Regions from separate parts of the Janthinobacterium sp. GW823-FHT03B06 genome, predicted to be linked through region 1. Evidence: riboswitches for the same ligand, from Rfam matches in the RefSeq annotation. Region 1 holds a riboswitch; the other holds the start of a gene.

Region 1 (3,181 bases):
GCGCGATGTCCGTCGTCAGCGGCCCCAGGGTGTAGAACGGCGCTTCGCCGCACTGCTCCAACTGCAAGTCCATGTTTTCTTTAATGAGTTGCATGGGCACGTGGCCCGGGCCCTCGATCATCACTTGCACGTCGTGCTTCCAGGCAACCTGCGTCAGCTCGCCCAGGGTCTTCAATTCGCCCAGCTGCGCCTCGTCGTTGGCGTCGTAGATGGAACCGGGACGCAAGCCGTCGCCCAGCGAGAACGACACGTCATACGCCTTCATGATTTCGCAGATTTCTTCGAAATGCGTGTACAGGAACGATTCCTGGTGGTGCGCCAGGCACCATTTGGCCATGATGGAGCCGCCGCGCGAAACGATGCCCGTCAGGCGCTTGGCCGTCATCGGAACGTAGCGCAGCAGCACGCCCGCGTGGATGGTGAAGTAGTCGACGCCCTGCTCGGCCTGCTCGATCAAAGTGTCGCGGAAGATTTCCCACGTCAGATCCTCGGCCTTGCCGTTGACCTTTTCTAAGGCCTGGTAAATGGGCACGGTGCCGATGGGCACGGGGCTGTTGCGCACGATCCATTCGCGCGTTTCGTGGATATGCTTGCCGGTAGACAAGTCCATCACGTTATCGCCGCCCCAGCGGATGGCCCAGGTCATCTTTTCCACTTCCTCGCCGATCGACGAGGTGACGGCGGAATTGCCGATGTTGGCGTTGATTTTCACGAGGAAATTGCGGCCGATGATCATCGGCTCGACTTCCGGGTGGTTGATGTTGGCGGGAATGATGGCGCGGCCGCGGGCGATTTCCTCGCGCACGAATTCCGGCGTGATCTCGGCCGGGATGCTGGCGCCGAAGGACTGGCCCGGGTGCTGGCGGCCCATCAGGTCGGCCAGGCGCTCGCCCATGGGGCCGGAAGCTTTCAGTTCACGCAGATATTCCTGGCGGCGCATGTTTTCGCGGATGGCGACGAATTCCATTTCCGGCGTGATGATGCCCTGGCGCGCGTAATGCATCTGTGTAACATTCTTGCCGGCAATGGCGCGGCGCGGCTTGCGGTGCAGATTGAAACGCAGCTCGGCCAGCTTCGGGTCCGCCAGGCGGGCGATGCCGTAGTCGGAAGTGGGGCCGGGCAACTCTTCCGTATCGGCCCGCTCCATGATCCATGGCAGGCGCGGCGTATCGAGGCCCGAGCGGATGTCGATCCGCACGTCCGGGTCCGTGTACGGGCCGGAGGTATCGTAGACGTAGATCGGCGGATTCTTTTCGCCGCCGAACGATGCTTCCGTGTCGGACTGGCTGATCTCGCGCATGGGTACGCGGATGTCGGGGCGGCTGCCCTGCACGTAGATCTTGCGCGAATTGGGCAGCGGCGCGATGGCGGCTTCGTCGACCGTGGCGGTGGCGGAGAGGAATTTCGGGTTGGCGTTCATTTTGGCTCCTTGGCTAGACTATTTTTAAGCCTGGAGCCAGCTAAGGAGGTTCGGAATTACGCACGCGGAAAGGCGGGGTGCGTTCATCCTAAAGCTTCCCTTCGCTGGCATTATCCAGATCAGGTTCGGAGGGTATTTCTCACCCGCGCTTGCACTGTGTTTCCACAGCGAAAGGCAGGACCCCTAGCGTTTGCCGCCTTGCGGCAGCGAGCCAATTATACGCGGTTCGCGCCGCGTGGCCAGATGATTTCTTGCAGGTGTCGTCTTTGCGCATCTGCTGCAATGCAGCAGATGGCGTCACGATTATTTCTTCTTGCCCCAGCGCCAGGCGGTCGGTTCGCCCTTCAGCTGGCAGATGAAAATGAGCACGGCGACGATGGCCACTTCATACACGATGTAGCCGACGAGCATGGTTTGCGGCGGGAACAGGAAGGCGCCGCAGGCGAACAGCGCCAGCGCGGCCAGGAACACCAGCCAGCCCTGCCAGGTGATGGGCAAGCCCCAGCCCCAGCCATAGGTCTTGGCGGGGAACCAGTATTGCGGTGGTGATTTGTCAGTCATGATTTTTCCTGGTCAATATCAATAACACCAAGTATAAATCACGCTCCCCGCAAGCGCTCCGTGACATCGAGGCCGATGCCGCGGTAGCCGATGAAGCGGCTGCCATTGTCGAACATCGGTTCGCCGCTGACCTGCAGGTACTGCGTGCTGCCGTCGAGGTTGGCGCGGCTGTAGATGAAGTCGAGAAACGGTTCGCGCGCGGCAATTTTTGCGTCGAGCAAGGCGCGCTCGGCGGCATTCCAGCGCTGCGGCTCTTCCTCGCTGCCGATGCCCAGCATCTCGGCCACGGGGCCGGAAAAGCGCGTCAAATTGCCCTGCGCATCCTGTTCCCAGTACCAGTCGGACGACAGTTCCGTGAAACGCTGAAAGCGCGCTTCGCTTTCGCGCAGCTCCGCCGTGCGGTCTTCCACCATCTGTTCCAGCGACTTGTTGTATTCGGCCAGCTTCTGGTACAGCAAGCGCACTTCCAGCATGTTGTGGATGCGCGTCTTGACTTCCACCAGGTCGAAGGGCTTGCTGACGAAATCCTTGGCGCCCGCTTGCAGGGCGCGCAGCTTGTGGCCGGGCTGGGCCGTGATCACCAGCACGGGCAGGTAGCTGCCCGCCTCGAGGTCGCGCAAGCCTTCCATGACTTCGAAGCCATCCATTTCCGGCATCTGCAAGTCGAGCAGGATCAGGTCGTAGCGGTGCTGCTGATGCAGCGCGCGCACGGCTTGCGGGTCCATGGTGGACGTGATGCGCGTGTAGCCGGCATTGCGCAGCACCTGTTCGAGCAGCATGACGTTGGCCTCCTGGTCATCGACGATGAGGATGCTGGCGTTCAGGATCTCGGTGGCTTGAAGCATGGCGGTATTCCTAAAATTGATTGCTGAATTAGCGTATTGCGTGAGTGTCGTCGGCCAGGCCGTGCGCGGCTGCATGGTGCAGGGCTACATCGAGCGCATCCATGAATTCGACCACCTTGATCGGCTTGGTGAGATAGCGGAAGAAGCCCGCTTGCAAGCCTTTCTCGATGTCGCGCGGCACGGCATTGGCCGACAAGGCCATGACGGGGATGTGGCTGGTGAGGGGATCATCATGCAGGATATGCAGCGCGCCATAGCCGCTGATGCCGGGCAGGTTGATATCCATCAAGATCACGTCGGGCTGGTAGGTGCGCGCCAGGTCGATGCCCAGATGCGCATCGATGGCCGTCAGCAG
Region 2 (3,181 bases), on a different contig from region 1:
TTTCCGTGTCGGCCTTCAGCACGTACTGGTAGCCATCGACATTGATATGGCGCAAGCCGCCATGCAGTTTCCAGTTCGGCGCCAGGCTGACGATATCCTGCACGAAGACGGAGTTTTCCGTATCCTTGCGCACCAGGCGCACGGGACCCGTGACGCCGGGCGACGTGCCGACGATCTGCGGCTGGTAGATGTTGCTCACGCCGACCCAGTCGTACACATACAGGCCGGCACGGTCCTTGCGGCGGAAGGTCGAGACGCCGGCCGTGAGTTCATGGCGCAGGGAGCCGGTGGCGAACTTGCCCTGGATCATGGCTTGCGCGCTCAGCGGTTTTTTCGTCTCGCCCAGGCTGCGGTAGTCGTACACGTCGTAATCGCCATTGCCGCAGAAGCCGGGGTACAGGTCCTGTCCGCTGCAGCCATACGGGAAGGCCGTGTAGTCGTCGCGCTTGAACGAGTGCTGGTTGGCCGACAGGGTGGCGCGCCAGTCGTCATTGAACGCGTACTGGAAGCGCAGGCCGATATTGCTGGTGACGGTTTCCACGGGGCGCGTCCACGGCTGCAGGTTGAGCATGGCGTCGGCGCTGATGCCGGTCGGCAAGGTCGTGTTATTCAGCAGCTGGAAGCCGGGCGCCGTCGCCTGCGCCTTGTCCTGGTAGTCGGCGTCGAGCTGCAGCAGCGCTTGCGGCGAGATTTGCCAGTCGAAGGCGCCGGAAATGAACTTGCGGTTGCCGTCCGCGCCCTTGATGTAGGAGCGCAGACGCTCGGCCGCCACGTTGACGCGGTAGCCGAAGCGCGTGTCTTCCAGGCGGCCGCCCAGGTCGATGGCGCCGTACAGGGTGCCCCGCTCACGCGCTTCCACGGTGACCGTGCGCAGCGGCGCGGCGGTGGGGCGCTTGACGATGAAGTCGATCACGCCGCCCGGCGCGGCCACGCCCGCCTGCAAGCCGGCCAGGCCTTTCAGCACTTCGATGCGTTCCTTGTTTTCCAGCGGAATTTGCGTGTCGCCAGGAATGGCCACGCCATCCTTGCGGTAGCTGGAATTGTTGTCGAGCTTGAAACCGCGGATCGTGAACTGTTCCGCATAGCCGACGGCGTTGTAGGCATCGTTGATGCTGGCGTCGAGCTTGACGGCATCGCTGAGGTTGCGAATTTGCAAGTCCTGCATGTCTTTCTGCGAAATGACGGTGACGGACGCGGGCGTCTGCAGCAGCGGCGCGTCGCTGAAACCGCCCACGGAGGCGCGCTTGGCGGCCGGCGCCTTGCTGGCCGTGACGACGACTTCGGCCATATTCTGGGCCTGCGGCTCGGCGGCTTCGACGGCGTCATTTGCGGCCAGGGCAGGCGCGGCAAACGCGTGCAGGATGGCCAGGGTCAATACAGAAACGGATAAATTCGGTGTGGACATAGAGTGCTCGTGGTTCAAGCCGTCTCGGGAAAGAGCACGGCAGGCTGCTTGTTCGGCTGGCGCCAACGCAGGAGCTATCAAAGGAGGGAGGTACTTTGCGCTTTCCTTCGCTGGCATTATCCAGATCAGGTACGAAGGGTATCTCTCACCCGGATGACTGCTCCAGGACCCCTAGCGAAATGACAGCTTAGCATGAAGCACGGCCAGCTGTCCCACCCGGCTGACCGTTTTACAACACTGTGACGCGAATCTACAAACTGAGTTCGAGCACCTTGCGGCTGACGGCGGGCGTCACTTCGCGCTGTTCGCCCAGCGTCGTCATGCCGTGCGCTTCCAGGGCGGACACGACGGCGTCCACGCTCGCGTGGTTCAGACCGTAGTCGGCCAGGCGCGTCTTGACGCCCATGTGGCGGAAGAAGAATTCCGTGCGCGCGATGGCCGCCTCGATGCGGCCGTCCTCGTCGCCGCCATCGAGGCCCCACACGCGGGCCGCGTATTGCAGCAGCTTGGCGCGCTTGGCCTGCTTGCGCACGCGCAGCATGCTGGGCAGGATGATGGCCAGGGTCTGCGCATGGTCGAGCTCGTACAGGGCCGTCAATTCGTGGCCGATGGCGTGCGTGGACCAGTCCTGCGGCACGCCTACGCCGATCAGGCCGTTCAAGGCCAGGGTGGCGCTCCACATCACGTTGGCGCGTACGTCGTAGTCGTCCGGGTGCGACAGGGCTTTCGGGCCTTCCTCGATCAGGGTCAATAAAATCCCTTCCGCGAAGCGGTCTTGCACGGACGCGTTCACGGGGTAGGTCAGGTACTGTTCCATCACATGCGCAAACGCGTCGACGACACCGTTGCCCACCTGGCGCAGCGGCAAGGTGAACGTTTTCGACGGGTCCAGCACGGAGAATTTCGGATACACCTTGCGGCTCATGAACGAGCGCTTTTCCTGCGTGGCCTTGCGCGTGATCACGGCCGAGCCATTCATTTCGGAACCCGTGGCCGGCAAGGTGAGCACCGTGCCGAAGGGCAGGGCGGCCTCGACGATCTTGCCGCCTTTGGCCAGGATGTCCCATGCCTCGCCTTCATGCAGGGCGGCGGCGGCGATGAACTTGGTGCCATCGACCACGGAGCCGCCGCCGACGGCCAGCAGGAAATCGATGCGCTCGCTTTTCACCATGGCCACGGCCTGCATCAGGGTTTCATAGCTGGGATTGGGTTCGATGCCGGCAAATTCCAGTACCGTGTGGCCGGCCAGTGCCGCCTTGACTTCATCGTAGACGCCGTTCTGCTTGATGCTGCCGCCGCCATACGTCATGAGCACTCGGGCCTGCGGCGGGATCAGGCCGGCGATGGCGGCGATCTGGCCCTGGCCGAAGAGGATTTGCGTCGGATTGTAAAAATCGAAATTGAACATGGGGCTCCCGCTGCCGAGGTGTAGGCTGTTGCTGAGGCATGATTATGGCCGAACGGGTGAAATCGTGTTGTGGACGCTTGAGCTTTTCGTCGGCGCGGTGGAGAATGCAGCCGATGTCACCACCACGCGAAAAGGAATGCGCATGACCACCGTCCCACTGGAAGAATCCGGCTTGCCGGCCACCGCGCTCGACATGCACCGCGCCATCGGCGCCACCATCGCCGCGCTGCAGGCGCTGGACTTGAACAGCCAGCGCTTCGAGGCGTGCACGGACCCGGAACTGCGCCGCGTGCTGGCGCATGCGGGCGACACGAGCCGCAAGGAAGCGGCCATGCTGCTCGAATGGATGCGCCGCCGCGACGCGCGCC

The links. Region 1 has a riboswitch for thiamine pyrophosphate ahead of thiC (phosphomethylpyrimidine synthase ThiC). Riboswitches for the same ligand answer to the same signal wherever they lie in the genome.
Region 2: another riboswitch for thiamine pyrophosphate. It lies ahead of AC1RBA_RS06955 (TonB-dependent siderophore receptor); the one in region 1 lies ahead of thiC (phosphomethylpyrimidine synthase ThiC).

Annotation. Positions count from the first base shown of each region.
Region 1 is NZ_JBXAJE010000009.1:120,976-124,156, forward strand. Features, by position in the region: gene thiC (phosphomethylpyrimidine synthase ThiC) at 1-1,420, opposite strand, end outside; TPP riboswitch at 1,500-1,615, opposite strand; gene AC1RBA_RS24500 (hypothetical protein) at 1,724-1,981, opposite strand; gene AC1RBA_RS24505 (response regulator) at 2,020-2,826, opposite strand; gene AC1RBA_RS24510 (hybrid sensor histidine kinase/response regulator) at 2,855-3,181, opposite strand, start outside.
Region 2 is NZ_JBXAJE010000002.1:230,487-233,667, reverse strand. Features, by position in the region: gene AC1RBA_RS06955 (TonB-dependent siderophore receptor) at 1-1,405, opposite strand, end outside; TPP riboswitch at 1,491-1,588, opposite strand; gene AC1RBA_RS06950 (iron-containing alcohol dehydrogenase) at 1,656-2,813, opposite strand; gene AC1RBA_RS06945 (ferritin family protein) at 2,956-3,181, shown strand, end outside.